Regions from separate parts of the Tumebacillus amylolyticus genome, predicted to be linked through region 1. Evidence: riboswitches for the same ligand, from Rfam matches in the RefSeq annotation. Region 1 holds a riboswitch; each other region holds the start of a gene.
The links. Region 1 has a riboswitch for cobalamin ahead of cobJ (precorrin-3B C(17)-methyltransferase). Riboswitches for the same ligand answer to the same signal wherever they lie in the genome.
Positions count from the first base shown of each region.

Region 2: it holds a riboswitch for cobalamin, as region 1 does, so the genes downstream of both, JJB07_RS05660 (S-layer homology domain-containing protein) here and cobJ (precorrin-3B C(17)-methyltransferase) in region 1, are expected to answer to the same signal.
Region 3: it holds a riboswitch for cobalamin, as region 1 does, so the genes downstream of both, JJB07_RS03275 (HoxN/HupN/NixA family nickel/cobalt transporter) here and cobJ (precorrin-3B C(17)-methyltransferase) in region 1, are expected to answer to the same signal.

Region 1 is NZ_JAEQNB010000001.1:859,092-864,247, forward strand. It holds gene JJB07_RS04005 (DUF4097 family beta strand repeat-containing protein) at 1-674, opposite strand, end outside; cobalamin riboswitch at 772-953, shown strand; gene cobT (nicotinate-nucleotide--dimethylbenzimidazole phosphoribosyltransferase) at 1,045-2,079, shown strand; cobalamin riboswitch at 2,128-2,315, shown strand; gene cobJ (precorrin-3B C(17)-methyltransferase) at 2,484-4,199, shown strand; gene JJB07_RS04020 (sirohydrochlorin chelatase) at 4,217-5,156, shown strand, end outside; gene cobK (precorrin-6A reductase) at 5,155-5,156, shown strand, end outside.
Region 2 is NZ_JAEQNB010000001.1:1,216,999-1,222,154, reverse strand. It holds gene JJB07_RS05665 (DUF4430 domain-containing protein) at 1-1,172, opposite strand, end outside; gene JJB07_RS05660 (S-layer homology domain-containing protein) at 1,263-2,573, opposite strand; cobalamin riboswitch at 2,684-2,875, opposite strand; gene JJB07_RS05655 (hypothetical protein) at 2,936-3,304, opposite strand; gene fabL (enoyl-[acyl-carrier-protein] reductase FabL) at 3,342-4,100, opposite strand; gene JJB07_RS05645 (hypothetical protein) at 4,268-4,828, opposite strand; gene JJB07_RS05640 (hypothetical protein) at 4,956-5,156, opposite strand, start outside.
Region 3 is NZ_JAEQNB010000001.1:696,966-702,121, reverse strand. It holds gene JJB07_RS03285 (MFS transporter) at 1-351, opposite strand, end outside; gene JJB07_RS24165 (hypothetical protein) at 539-673, shown strand; gene JJB07_RS03280 (HoxN/HupN/NixA family nickel/cobalt transporter) at 696-1,487, opposite strand; gene JJB07_RS03275 (HoxN/HupN/NixA family nickel/cobalt transporter) at 1,525-2,319, opposite strand; cobalamin riboswitch at 2,470-2,667, opposite strand; gene JJB07_RS03270 (HpcH/HpaI aldolase family protein) at 2,706-3,473, opposite strand; gene JJB07_RS03265 (hybrid non-ribosomal peptide synthetase/type I polyketide synthase) at 3,514-5,156, opposite strand, start outside.

The DNA of each region.
Region 1 (5,156 bases):
ATGTTGCCCGACATGACGCGGGTTTTGATTTCTCCGGTCAGGCCGCCGAGGTTGATGTCGCCGGATGCGCAGTCCGCGCTGATTTTTTTCCCTGTCAAGCGGTGGCCGGTGATGTTGCCCGATGCCGTTTTCAGATCGAGGGTGGCGGAGGTGTTCTCGACGTTCAAATCACCGGACGCTGTGTCGAGGGCGAGGGTGTCGGATTGGACGTTGGAGACGTCTTGGTTGCCGGAGCCGGTCGAGGAGAGCAAGGCTTTGGCTTTGAGGTCTTGGAGATGGATGTCGCCCGAGGCGGTGTTCACGGTCAGTCGGTCAAAGTCTCTCTGCGGGATCACGACATCGAGAGTTAGGGAATTGGAGCCGAAGTTCCACTGCTGGTCGGGATGGTCGATGAGGATGTGCAGCGTGTCTCCGTTGGTTTGCATCTTGAGACTGTACACATCGGAGCGGCCGTAACCGTGAAAATGTGCCGTCGCTTGGGAGTCCGGTCCGGGGGTGACGTTGACGTTGGCGGCGTATCCCTCGATGTCGATGATTTGGATGCCGGATGTTTCAGTCGATTTGGTTTCCTCGTAGTTCTGGCTGGACATCGTGGGGAGGGCGTAGAAGCCTGCCGCCCCGATGCCAACGACGAGAACGCCCAGCAGGGCGAGGTTGCGTTTCCATTCTTTCATCGCCGATCGCTTCCTCTCAGGGGAGATTGTTGCTGTTATAGACGAGAGGTTGAGGGGGAACCCTTCAAACTTTTTTGACAAAATTTTCGAGGGGGCTTAGAATGGGGGCACAATAGGTGCCTCGTCTGACGAGGTGAAAAGGGAAGCGTGAGACGCGCGGGCCCGCCACTGTGGTCGGGGACTGTCCGAAGCCACTGGCCTTTTTTTCGAGGGCTGGGAAGGCGAGGAATTAGGGATGATCCGACGAGCCAGGAAACCTGCCTATTGGGGAAGAACCTTATTTTGGGTCTGGACAATCCAAGCTTCTTTGCGGAGCTTGGATTTTTTTGCTTGTCCGGGCGAAATTCATTTCGGGGAGAGGATGAGAGAGATGTTGAAAACTGTTGAGGTACAAGTACGAGGTCTGGATGTCGAGGTCATGGAAGAGGCGCGCGGTCGGTGGGATCAATTGACGAAACCGTTGGGCAGTCTCGGAAAATTGGAGGAGATCGGCATCCGGCTTGCAGGTATACAAGGCACGGTGTTGCCGTCCGTTGAACGTCGGGCGGTGGTGGTGATGTGCGGAGACCACGGGGTGACGGCGGAGGGAGTTTCGGCGTATCCATCGGCCGTTACGGGATTGATGATGCAGAATTTCTCGAACGGGCGAGCGGCGGTGAATGTGCTGGCGCGGCAGATGGGCGCAGACGTTCATGTCGTGGATATCGGGAGTGCTTGTGAAGACGACATTCCAAACATCGTGCGGGAAAAAGTGAAACCGGGCACCGACAATATGGCGGTGGGTCCGGCGATGACGCGCGAAGAAGCGGTGCGTGCTCTGGAAGTGGGCATGGGCTTTGCTCGAAAGTTGAGCTCCGAGGGCGTGCAGGTGATTGCGCTCGGCGAGATGGGAATTGGGAACACGACTCCGAGCAGCGCGATTGCCTCTGTGCTGACGAGCCACCCTCTGGCCGAATTGGTCGGGCGCGGGACGGGGATTGAAGAGTCTGTTCTCCCGCACAAGGGCCACGTGATTCAGCGGGCGTTGGAGGTAAACCAACCGAACCCGGACGATGCGGTTGATGTGCTGGCGAAAGTCGGCGGTTTGGAAATCGCCGGGCTTGCGGGCGTGGTGTTGGGAGCTGCATCGGAGGGAGTGGCCGTGCTCGTGGACGGGGTGATTGCAGCGGCGGCGGCGTTGGTTGCGTATCGAGTGGAGCCGAAAGTCGGTCCCTATCTGTTCGCATCGCATCTGTCGCAGGAGCCTGCGCATCGAATTCTCTTGGAGGCGATGGAGTTGTCGCCGATGTTGCATCTTGAGATGCGTTTGGGCGAGGGAACGGGAGCCGTTCTGGCCATGCCGTTGCTTCAATCGGCAACTCGTTTGGTGCAGGAGATGGCGACATTTGCAGACTTGGGTCTGTAGACAGCTAGATTTATTTGGTATATAGTTTTGGAAGACTTCATAGAATTGAATAACAACAAACCACAAGGTGCTCGCGAGAGCTGAAAAGGGAAGCCGGTTAGAGTCCGGCACGGTCCCGCCACTGTATGTGAGGAGCGACCTCCAAGTTGCCACTGTACCCCGTTTTTGGGGAATGGGAAGGCGGAGGAAGCGTTGATTCACAAGTCAGGAGACCTGCCTCTGTGTGTATGTCCATCACTTCTTACGGGAGATAGGAGGTATGGCGGTCACGTGACTTTTGGTTGTTCGTGCGCAGGCTTTGGTGCTGTGTGCGGATGTAGAGAGGATAACGGAGGCGCCTTCCTATCGGGGAAGGCGCCTTTTTTTGTTGCGTTGGTTTGGTTTTTTTGGAGAGGAGAGACGGGATGACGACGAGAGGGAAGTTGCTGGTTATCGGTTTTGGGCCGGGGAGTTTCGATCATATCACCGACCGGGCACGGACGGCGATTCAGGAGTCGGATGTGATCATCGGGTACAACACGTACGTCGATTTGATTCGCGGGCTGTTGACCCATCAAGAAATTGTGCGCACGGGGATGACGGAGGAAGTCTCTCGGGCGATTGAAGCGGTTCGCCAAGCCGAGTTGGGGAAAAAAGTCGCGGTGATCTCTTCGGGAGATGCCGGGGTGTACGGGATGGCCGGGTTGGTGTATGAAGTGTTGATCGAGCAGGGCTGGACGGAAGCGACAGGTGTGGAGGTTGAGGTCATTCCGGGGATTTCGGCGATCAACTCCTGCGCGTCGTTGCTGGGAGCGCCGGTGATGCACGATGCGTGTACGATTTCGCTGAGCGACCATCTGACTCCGTGGGAAGTGATTGCAAAACGAGTGGAGGCCGCCGGGATGGGGGACTTCATCGTGGCGTTGTACAATCCGCGGTCGGGTCGCAGAACGCGGCAGATCGTGGAGACGCAACGGATTCTGTTGAAGTACCGTCCGGCCGAGACGCCGGTGGGCTTGGTGAAAAGTGCGTATCGTGCGAGTCAGCAAGTGGTGCTGACGACGCTCGGCGAGATGTTGGAGCATGACATCGGGATGCTGACGACGGTCATCATCGGGAACACGAGTACGAAAGTGTACGACGGCAAGATGATTACTCCACGGGGTTATCAGCGGAAGTACACGCTGGATCGCGCCGAGCAGCCGATTCGCATGAACGAGCGGTTGAAAGAAGAGCACGAGCCGTGGGCGTTGCACGGCGGGGTTTCGGAGGTGCGCGGGAACAAGCAGGCGGAGAGCATTGTGACTGCGGGTGTTGCAATGACCTCGGGAGTTGCAGTGCCTTCGAGCGCGGTGGCTTTGGCAGAAGCTCCGGTTTCGCGGAGCTCGGCAGCTTTGGCGATGGAGGCTGTGTCGCTTTTGGTGAATCGCGGGGTCTTGGAGACGTCTGTGGTGGAGCGCGACGCACGCGTGCAAGGGGCGCTTTTTTCCCAGCCGTTGATCTTGGAAATTGCGGTGTCGCCGGGCGTCGGCAACAAAAAACTGACGCCTAAGCAAATGGCAGTGATGTTAGACGTGGTCGGGGAGGACGGCGAAGTCGAGTACACCCCGCACCATTACGTGATTCTGCGCGTGCCGACCCGCGACCCGGAGTTCGTCTCCGAAGTACTGACCCACGCCGGCATGATCGTCCAACCCATCGGCGACGTCGTCCAACTTAAAGCCTGCGACTTCTGCAACTTGGAAAAAACGGAGTCCCTCCCGCAAGCGGAAGAACTCCTGCAACGCTTCGGCGGCCTCTCCGTGCCCAAAGAGCTGAAAATCGGCTTCGCAGGTTGCGGCATGGCCTGCTACGGTTCGGTCAACGAAGACATCGCGATGGTCTACCGCCGAGGCAAGTTCGACCTCTTTCTCGGAGGCAAAGCGATCGGACGCAACGCCCACCCGGCGCAACGAGTGGCAGAAGGCTTGGAACCGTCCGAACTGCTCTCCGCCGTCGAAGAGATTCTCGCCACGTACAAAGCCAAGGGACATCCCGACGAGCGCTTCCATAAATTCTTCAAACGGGTCGGTGACGTCGCAGGCTTCCACCACGAAGACTACCAAGCACCGCTCGTCATCGAATCCATCTGCGGAGATTGAGAAAGGGGACGGACTTCATGAGTCATGCAATTCTATTGGTCGGACACGGCAGCCGTGTGCAGGAGGGCAACTCCGAGTTGCTCGCTTTTGCCGGTCGCGTACAGGGTCGTCTCGGGGAGAAGTACCCAATTATCGAGACATGCTTTCTGGAATTGACCACGCCGACGATTCCGCAGGGGATTGCCGCCTGTGTCGAGCGCGGAGCAACACGGGTGACGCTGGTGCCGATCATTTTGTTTGGCGCAGGGCACTCCAAAATTCACATCCCGCATGCGATTGACAACGCACGCGAGCTCTACCCGCACGTTGAATTCTCGTATGGAAAACCGATTGGCGTGCATCCGAAAGCGTTGGACATCTTGACAACGCGTGTAGAAGAAGCGGGGTTGGAGCGGGGTCGTCGTGAGGGCGAGCCGCGGACGGACGAAGCGATTCTCATCGTCGGGCGCGGGAGCAGCGATCCCGATGCGAACAGCGACCTTTTTAAAGTGTCGAGGTTGTTGTGGGAACGGACGCCTGTGAAGCACGTGGAGACTTGCTATATCGGCGTGACCGACCCGAACTTTGAAGACGGGTTGAAACGGTGCTTGGCGTTGGGAGCGAAGCGGGTGTATGTGTTGCCGTACTTCCTCTTTACAGGTGTATTGATCAAGCGAATTGAGGATTTCATGGATGTGTTTCGGACGACGTATCCGCAGGTGGAGTTGCGATTGGCGGAATACTTCGGCTTCCACGACGCGTTGATCGATCTGGTGCAAGAGCGGGCCGAAGAAGCGGCGCAGGGCGATGTGAAGATGAACTGCGACCACTGCCAGTTCAGGCTGATGGCGATGGATGAACATCACCACCATCACGACCATGATCATGAGCACGGACATCACCACCATCATGAGCATGAACACGATCATGACCATCACGATCACGAACCTATTCACGCTCATGAGGAGGCCGTAAAAT
Region 2 (5,156 bases), 360 kb from region 1:
GCTTCCGTCGCTCCGATGACCAACCAAGTCGGAGTGGAACCGCCGCCTCCGTTGCTTCCCGTGGCGAGGATGGCTCCAAGGCCTGTTTGGTCGGTGTTTTTGCCTTGGTAGGTCAAAAGTTGAACGTTGTCACCGGAGAATTTCGCGTACAAGCCCGTGTGCGTCGGCGAGCCGAACAGCGTTTGCATCGTCGGCTGGTTGCCGAGTTCGCTCCATGTGCCGAGTACGATCACATTGGTTGACGGATGCGCGACACTGCCGTCCGCATACGCGGCTGTGGAGACGTTGCCTGCGCCAAAACCTCGCAGGGCGTTGGCGAGACGGTTCGCGTCAGATACATGATCTCCGCTGAAGTAGATCGTCGTGCCGGGTTGCGCTCCGTTGTAACCGGTCGTGAACGGATGCGGATAGGAGGCCACGACGCTCGGCGTGCTGGAACCGTCGCCCGACCAGTCGTGATAGTCCCACCAAATTGCGTCGCCCGGTTTCGGTTTGACTGCATCTGCTCCGACCGGCGAGACGCTGCCGTTGACATAGTAAAACCAATCGCGCTTCTTGCGGGTGAAAATCGACTTGCTCGTATAGCCCGACTTCGTGCCGTTGATGCCGTTGACAAACGAACCGCCGTACGCCGTCTCGATGTCGAGATGGTCGCGCATCGTATCGAGCAGACTCTGCTCCGTCGAGACGGCTACCGGTTCGTTGAAGACGGAGTTGTTGCCGAAGTACTCCGTGACGCTGAGTTCGAAGTTCCCGTTCGTCGCGCCGGTCGAGTTGTTGCTCGGCTGGCTGTTCGTGCCGGACGAATTGGACGTTGTCCCGTTCGAAGCGGAGTTCCCATTGCTGGAACCATTGGAACTCCCTGCTCCACTCGTGCCGCCATTGGAGCTCTTGCCATTGCCGCCGCTTCTTGCAGAGTTTGCCGTCGACGCAGACGGGTTTTTGCCCGACTCGGAAGACGCTTGCGTGTCCGAGGCGTTTTTCTCAGAAGGGGTGGCTTGTTGCTCTTGGGATTTTGGTTCCGCCTCCTGCTTCTTGTCATCGACGACGGGGGTCTGCACCTCTAGTTGGGGCAGAGCGTCCGGCTTCTGCGCGTCGGACGATGATTTGCCGCATGCAGTGCCGACCAGTGCAAGCGCAACGAAAAGCCCAAGACTCCTTGCGATCTTCATGATGGTTCACAACCTCCTCACATTCAAGAAAAAAGAGTGAGGCTCGTCTATCGAGCCTCCACTCTACACTTAGCTATACGTGCGGAATTCCTAGTTATTCGAAGTATGGATGGAGTCCAACACCAAAGCGACTTCGGCACGGTCCGCGTACGCCAGCGGCGAGAACAAGCCTTCGGAGTAGCCGTGCATGTAACCGGCCTTCACGACCGCTTCCACGTAGCCTTTCGCATAGTCGCCGATCTGTCCTTTGTCGAGGAACGTCAGCGTATCGGTGGTTTCCGGAGAGAGCCCTGCCAAGCGTGCCACGACGATTGCCAGCTCTTGGCGGGTGATCCCGTCGTTTGAACGGAACGTGCCTTCCGCGTCGCCGGAGAGGATGTTTTTGCGCACGACCGTTTGGATGAATTGGTTGTAGTGATCACGAGCTGCGACGTCGGAGAATTGCTTCTCGCCGCCGAAGTTGAGATCCCCGTTCGAAGCGCCGACCAGCGAGATCATTTTCGCGAGTTCGCCACGGGTTACGGCACGGCCCGGTTCGAAGTGCGAACTCCCGTCCCCGACGACGATGCCTGCTTGCGCTTGCTTCAGGATGCTCGGTGCCGCCCAGTCGTAGCCGTTGAGGTCGGTGAACTTCGCGTCTTTGTTGCCTACGAGCACGTTCACGTCGCCGGATCGGATGATCAGCGGGAGACCGGTCGCCGGGTCGATTTTGTCGAGGTTGAGGGTGAGCAGACCTGCGTCCGACGCTTTCACCGTCGCCACGCCGTCTTTGTCGGTGACAAAAATGGCTTCGTCACTGTTGACGGTGGCAAGCGATGCGCCTTCGACCGGCACGGTGGTCGTCGTTGCGTTCCAGTTCGCGTCGTACGTGGTCTTCTGCGCGGTGACTTTCACGGTGAAGTTGTCGCCCACGAACGGATGAGTCGAAGAGATTTCAAGTTTCGGGTACAGCGTTTGCGTGTAGTCGGAGAAGCCCCAGACCACTTCGTCGCCGTCATGCAGTTCCGCTTGGTCCGCCCCGACATCGACCGACTTGCCGTTCACCCAGAACAGCCAAGCGGTGTTGTTGTTGATGGTTTTCTCCCCGACGCCGTTGATTTTGTTCACGTAGGTGCCGAATTGGGAAGTGGTCGCCGTGTAATCGATGGAGTCCTTCGCCGCGATGTCCACCAGTGCGCCCAATACGGTCGGCTTGTCCATTTGGACCGTATCGCCCGCGGTGTTTTTGAACGACTCTGCACCGACGGCGAGGTATTCCGTTTTCATAAACCCGTTCGGGCCGACGACGCGGACTTTCACGTGCGCCTTGGTATCCGTGGCAGCCACTGCGCTGAGAGACGGGGCCATCAGGCCAGCGATCAACAGCGTGGAAGCGGCGATTTTGACGAAGTTGCGGTTCATTGGTTGTGCTCCTCTCTAGTTCCAAACAATAAAAAAACTCCCTAACCAATCGGTCGGGAGAACAGGTTCGTATGTACGCCTGAACCTTCCCTCCGAAGGTGCTACGAAAAAAAAGTGCCGTCCTTGAAGCAGGTCTCCTGGCTCACGGGTCCTCCGACCTCCGCCCCTTCTCATGCCGCTTGGCACAATGGGTACTTGCGGGATCGTCGCCGTTTACAGTAGCGGGGGCTGCAGCGGATTTGCACCGCTTTCCCTACACTTCATGGCACCATTCCTATGAAATTACAAAACTAGTGTACCATCCCACGAAAAAAAAGACCAGCACCGCGAGCGGCCTGGTCTCTTTTTCAAATGATGTTGACTTACTGCTCTTCGTATTTCTCAAAACGCATCGACGGAACGGCGCCCAGCGGAAGAAATGCGGAACGACCGTTGATCAGCGAATGGTCGATCAAAGAGTTGTACGAATAGACGAGGTCGAGAACTTTCTTGAAGTCGGCGTCGTCGTTGAAGTTGCCTTCGAGTTGCACGTCGAGAAGGCTCATTGCGTACTTGCGGTCTTCTTTCGCCTTGGCGAGAGCTCCTTGCAGACGCGGGATCATCTCTTCGTTTTTCATCGCTTCTTGCGCTTTCAACTCAACGGTAAATGCGCCGATTGCGAAGTTCGTGGCTGCAATCGCGGATTGGATGACCATAAACTCGTTGCTACGCAGAATTTGTTCGGTTGCCATTAGCAATCACCTCGCCTTTCATCTTACCTGATAATTCCTAGCCAATCAACGAATAGCCGCCGTCGACGACCAAGGTTTGGCCGACGATCATGCGAGACTGCTCGGAGCAGAGGAACAGCACGGAGTTCGCGAGGTCTTCCGGCGTAATCATGCGACCTGCCGGGGTGCGGTCGACCGCCGCTTGGATCATCTCTTCACGGTTCGGGAAGTGCGTGAGAGCGTCGGTGTCCACTGCTGCGCCCGAGACGGCGTTGACGATGATGTTCTTCGGAGCGAGTTCCACGCCGAGGTAGCGTACGATCGATTCGAGAGCCGCTTTGGAGGTGCCGACGTTGATGTAGTTTTTCAGCGCGAATTTAGAGCCGAGCGACGAGATCGCCACGATGGAGCCGCCGCCGCGTGCTTCCATCATCGGGACTGCTTTTTGCGCGAGGAAGAGCAGCGCTTTGGAATTGATGCTGAGCGTCCAGTCCCAGTGCTTTTCTTCGACTTCCATCGCCGGAAGTTGCACGCCGGACGCCGCGTTCGAGATGAGGATGTCGAGGCCGCCCATCACTTCTTGGATTTCGTCAAAGATCAATTGGTGCTTGTCGAGGTCGCCGACGTTCGCTTTGATGATATGGCAGCGACGGCCGAGAGATTCGATCATCGCTTTGGTTTCTTCCGCCGGTTTGCGGTTGCGGAAAAAGTTGATGACGACGTCTGCGCCCTCTTCCGCCAGTTTCAATGCAATCGAACGGCCAATGCCGCGGGAGCCTCCGGTGACGAGTGCGATCTTGCCGGTAAGTGAAGACATGTGATGTATACCTCCAAGGAATTAAGATCAGGTATTAGGAGTTCTATGTACGAGGTGATTATATCATTCCCCTGATCGGAAGTACATTTTCCGTTCGTAAAAAAAGCCAACCTCCGCGCCACGGGGGTTGGCTTATTTCTCTCGCTGTCGGAGGTTGAGTCAGGAGCTTAGTTCTTCCCTTGCGCCTTGGTCAGTTCCGCTTTAAGCGTTGCGTCGATGGTTTGCATGAGTTTCAGCGCGTCTTGGTTCTGTGCTTGGATTTTGGCTGCGACTTCCTTGATTTTGGCGGAATCGGACGCAAGGACCGCATCGTGCAGTTGTTTGTGCAGGTCTTTGCCGGTCGTGCGCAGTTCTTTGAGTTTGGCGAGGTCGGCTTCGGTGGTTTTCAGATCGGATTTGATCTGCTTTTTCAGCGCTTTGTCGGTGGTGTTTTTCTCAAGGTCTTGAAGTTGTTGGTGCGATTCTTTGATCGACTTGCGGGTTTCCCACATTTGTTTCTTGGTCTCTTTCATCGATTTGAAATCGACGCCCGCGTCTTTGATCGCTTGCTTTTGCTGGTCGGTCAACTTGACTTTCTGATGCTCCCCTTTGTGGTGGTGCTCAGCGCTCGGAGCCGGAGTGGTGGTGGTTGCCGGGTCGTCCGTCGCGGCGAATGCTGCTGCGCCGCCTCCAAGTGCCAATGCTGCGGCAAGGGTAGTACCTACGAGAAGTTTTTGAAAGTTTTTCATATCGTTGTGTCCACCTTTCAACAAGTTGTGATTGACCTCTTGACTTCATGGTACCCATCAGATGTGGAATAAATATGGAAAAGTTATAGAAAAAAACAGCCCCGCCATCGCGGAGCTGTTTCTGTGCTTAAAACGGTTTGGTCTCCCCTGCCACCATCTCGCAATACGGGGTCTCGCCCTTCAAATTGCGCGCAACGTTGTCCAATTGCTCGCCGTCGCGAAATACGGCGAGGGTGTGCCCGTTGCGGACTTGTTCGCAAGCTTGGGAGATCGCGGATTCCGGGATGCCGTACGAGCGCAGACGATCTTCGACCGTCACCATCGTGCG
Region 3 (5,156 bases), 160 kb from region 1:
TCCCAAGCCAAAGCCTGCGATGAAACGCAGCACACAGAGAATGGCAAAGCTTCCCGCCAGTGCGGACACGCCGCTTGCGGCGGAGAAGATCAGCAACGTCCAGACCAGAACGGCCCGACGTCCGTAGCGGTCGGCGAGCACGCCTGCAACCGCCGCGCCCGCCGCCATCCCAATTGAATTGATCGCGGTCAGCAGTCCGATCTGCTGCGCGCCCAACTTCCATTCCACCGCCAGTGCCGCCACGATAAACGAGATCATCCCCACGTCCATCGCGTCGAACATCCAGCTAAGTCCCGCGCTGAACAGCAGTTTCCGTTGCTTCGGTTCGCGCAGGAGAGACATTCTCTCCATGATCCGGCCCCTTTCCTCTTCGTTGTATGTAAAAAAAGGATTCCATGCTGTTAGGTTCAGTATCCCTTGTCTGGTGCCATTTGGCAACTGCCCCGAATATTGGGCAGATGACCCAAGACAAGCGCCGTCCCGTTTGTCCCTCCTCTTCAATAGAATGTAGCAAAACCACTTGAGAGGAGGGAATCTCATGTACGGTGCATTTGGCGGTTACACTCGTTGGGCGGTTGTGTTTCTGATCATCTTCGTTCTGTTCTTCTTGCTCGTTCCGGGTTACGGCGGCGGCGCAGTTGGCGGCGCAGCAACTGGCGGTTGCGGTTGCTAAGAAAAAAAGACCGTGCTCTCCACTAAGGGAGCACGGTCTTTTTTCTCAAGATCCAACGAACCCCGCCGAAACTCAGCGCCAGCAAGGCAAACAAAACAACCCCAACCACTTCAAAGTCGATCTCCGCCCCAGGATGAAACCACGTGAAAGACTCATAAAAAGACACCCCGAACGCCAACACGACGATCAGCCACCCCATCGCTTTCGAAGCGGTTCGACCGAATCGGCCGGACTTCGCCAACAACCGGTAGGCAACCAGCGAATCGACCGTATCGGTCAGCATCATCCCGACCATAAACGCAAGTCCCAAGAGCAAGGGAAGAAACCTCTGATCCGCATGTCCCGCTGCCAGCGCCCAGACCGAAGTCTGCGTGACCGTATCGGCCGCCAGCGCAAACACGCCCCCCGTCAAGATGATCAAAAACGGATTGGTCGTCTCACGCGCCGCTCGCGGTAGGAATCGTCCCTTGATTCCCTGCGGGGCGAAGTCGGTTTGCTCCGAGGAATTTCGAAGCAGATTCACCAGATTCAAACCACCGACGAGCGCCAGCGACCCAATCGAGACCCACGTGCCGATGATGTCAAAATAGTCGGGATACGTGAAGTCCCGAGAAATCTCAGCCAAAATGACGGCGACCGTTGCCACCACCAATCCGTGGCCAAAGGAAAACAAAGTCCCCACCCAAGGCGTGATTCTCCGCCCCAAGTGCAGGTTATGCCGTGCCAACCCATCGATAAAAGCGAGATGATCTGCGTCCAGCCCATGCCGGAGACCGAGTACAAAGACGAGTGCAAGCCATGAAAATGCATCCATTCGCCATTCCTCCCTGCCTCTACCTTCTGCCTACAGCCTATTCATTGGTGACCGTCGTATTCCTACTCGACACCAAACGAACGCCGCCAAAGCAAATCAGCAAGGCGCAGAAGATCACAACTCCAACCACTTCAAAGTCCAACTCCGCCCACGGATTGAAGTAGGTAAACGCCTCATAGAACGAAACCCCGAAAGCAAGCGCGACGATCACCCAGCCCATCACTTTGGAAGCGGTGCGTCCGAGCTTCCCCGACTGGGTCAACATCCGATACGCAACCAACGAGTCGATCGTATCGGTCAACATCATCCCCGCCATGAACGTAAGCCCCAGTACATACGGCAAATAGCCGTCCGCATTGCCGGATGCCAGCGCCCAGACCGAAGTCTGAGAAACCGTATCGGCTGCGAGAGCGAACATCCCCCCGATCCCGATGATCAGGAACGGGTTGGTCGTTTCGCGGGCGACACGCGGGATGAATCTCCCCTTGATCCCCTGAACGGAAAAATCGGCCTGTTCCGAGCGGTTTCGAATCAGGTTCATCGCGTTCAAGCAGCCGATCAAAGCGAGCGAAACGACAGAAATCCAAGTGACGATCGTATCGAAGTAGTCGGGGAACGTGAAGTCCTTGGAGATCATCGACAAAATGATGGCGACCGTCGCTACCACCAAGCCGTGACCGAATGAGAACAGGGTGCCGACCCAGCGCGCCGTTTTTCTGCCTTGGCGCAAGTTATAGCGGGTCAACCCGTCAATACAAGCCAGATGGTCTGCGTCCAAGCCGTGACGCAAACCGAGTACGAATACCAGTGCAAGCAACGAGAAATTTTCCATTGTATGGTTCCTCCTCTGTTTTCCCCTCGATCTGACACAACAAAAAACCCCATCCAAACGGATGGGGTTACGTGAACAATTGGACAGACGATACCCAAACAGAGAAACCTAGTCGTTCCATTGCACACCACTCCTTTCCGCGAAGGCACATTGGGTGTAGCGAACGTAGGTAGGTCTCCTGGCTTCCGGATCATCGCGCTCTCTCGTCTTCCCCAATCGCGAAGGATTGAGTGACATACGTGAGAGAGAACTCCTCGGTTACAGTGGCGGGACCGCTCGGGACTTTCACCCGATTCCCTGTTACCCCTTGCTTCAATTGACAAGGGCACCTCGTTGCTGACCTATGAAGTTAATCTTCCTACATATGTTATTCGTGGTTGTCCTCGTTATTCCTGCTTGCACGCCTTGAGCAGTGATTTCGCCCCTTCGGAGACGATTCCGATGTCGAACGAAGAGGTGAAGTAGCGGATTCCCAAGTCTGCGTAGTGTTGGCGCATGCTCGGGTGGGGCAGGTGGATGCCGATCTCCTTGCCCCTTTTTTTGATGCGCTTGACCAGCCATTGGATCGTTTCTTGCAAGAGCGGGTCGTCAAACTGCCCCGGCACGCCCAGGGATTGCGACAAGTCTGCCGGACCGATGAAGTACAGATCAACCGCCGCAGCGGAAACTTCCAGGATCTCGTCGATCCGCTCCACCGCTTGTTTGGTCTCGATTTGCAAGATCAGGTTGGTGGTGTCGTTCGCCTGTGTTGCAAATTCCTGAAACCCGACCGCACCGTACCCGTTGGCCCGACAGGCTCCCCCGAGCCCGCGCTGACCCATCGGGGCGAAAAATGCGGCGGAGATCGCAGCCTGCGCGTCTTTGGCACCGTTGATTCTCGGGATGATGACGCCCGTAGCTCCAAGGTCCAGCACGCGCCCGATCAAGGATTCGTCCACGTGCGGCACTCGCACCAGCGTCGGAGTCCCCGTTGCATTCGCGGCGAGGAGCAGCGTATCCACTTCGTTGTTCCCGATCGGCCCGTGCTCCATGTCGAGATGGAGGAAGTCAAAACCGCTTCTGCCGATGATTTCAACAATCGTCGGATGGGGAATTCGCAACCAAGTTCCGTAGAGAGAATTCCCTGAGAGGAGCTGTTGTTTGAAGGTCGTCATTTTATCACCCGCTTGTAAAAGATTCTATATCTTTACAAGTTTACAACTCACGGAGACGTTTTTGCAAATGTCGTGCGACGGCCTCGACGTTCGTTCCCGTCATGATGCTGTGGTGATTGCCGGGCACCTGCACCGCTTCGAATCTCCCGGAAACCAAGTCGCCCCAGCCCAATTCAGGTTCCCCGAACTGCTTGGCGAAACCGTCTTCGCCGCAGAAGAGCAAGAGATCTCCCTGATACGGCTGCGGTTGGTAGGTGCGCAGCGCTTCATCGTTTGCTCGGGTTACGGCGAGCAGGTTCCGAATTTGGTCTTCCCCGGTGCCAAGCGGCAGCAAGCCCTGTTTCTTGGCAGCTTCCAGCGCATGGAGCCAGTGTTCTTCGGTCGGAATCCCGCGCAATTGCTCCCAGTCCAACGACAACTTCGGAAGCAGGATGCCAAGCATCACCGCTTCGTCACTGAGCCAGCCTTTGCTTGCCATCTCGCCGTATTCGCCGTTTCGATAGAGGGGTTGTACGCTGAAATTCTGGGCACGGGAATCCAAGAGGGCCAGCAGGGCAACCTCTTCTCCCACTTGCCGCAATTGCTGAGCCATCTCATACGCAATGCATCCGCCCATCGAGTGCCCGACGAGCGTGTAGGGACCGACCGGCTGCTTCGATTTGATCAATTGAATGTAGTCGGTCGCCATGTCTTCAAATCGAGTGAAGGGAACTGCTTCCCCCTGCAACCCGCTCGACTGGATGCCGTAGACCGGCTGATCGGCTCCCAGATAACGGATCAGCTCAAAATAGCCTGTCGTATGCCCGCCATAGGGATGAATGCAGAAGATCGGCGCTTGCTTGCCCGTCGTTCGAATTCCCACCATGCGCGAACTTCCCGACGACTTGCCTCCCGCTCGCAACACTTGCGCCAACGCTTCGACCGTCGGGCTTTCGAGCAAGACTGCGTTGGAGAGCGAGGTGCCGAAGACCTGTTCCAGACGGATCATGACGCTCAGGGCGGACAGCGAGCTTCCCCCCAAGTCGAAGAAACTGTCGGTGACGCCGACTGGCGCCATGCCCAAGACTTCCTCGAACACTTTGACCAGTTCCAACTCCACCTCGTCCCGAGGCCCGATCACTTTCGGATCGGGGCGGTATTCGACTTGGGTCGGCTCGTACTCCGCTTCGGAAGTCGCGGCGACTTCGTCCATCCACTCCCCGTGCATCTGAGAAGTCGGACGAGCTTCCAACCAGTACCGATGGCGGTCGAAGGGATATACGGGCAACGCCACACGCCGCCGAGCTTCATGCGCGTACAGGTTCTCCCATTCGGGCGTAAGTCCCGCGATCCAGAGGCGGCCCAAGGTCATGAGCAATGTGGTGTAGTCAGAGGAATCCGAAGTCGTCGCAAGCGTCGGGGCGGCCAAGACCACGTTGTCTTTTTTCGGATGACGTTTCACGACCGAGGTGAACGCCTGACCCGGACCCACTTCCAAGACGATGCCTCCCGGTTCTTGCAACAAGGGATGGAGCCCGTCTGCAAAAAGCACCGTTTGACGCATGTGCCGAACCCAATGAGCCGGGTCGGTCGCTTCTTGCGGAGTGACCCACGTGCCGGTGACGTTCGTGACATAGGGAATCTTCGGTTCATGCAAATCGATTTCGCTGACGATAGCCGAGAACTCGTCCAGAATCGGGTCGA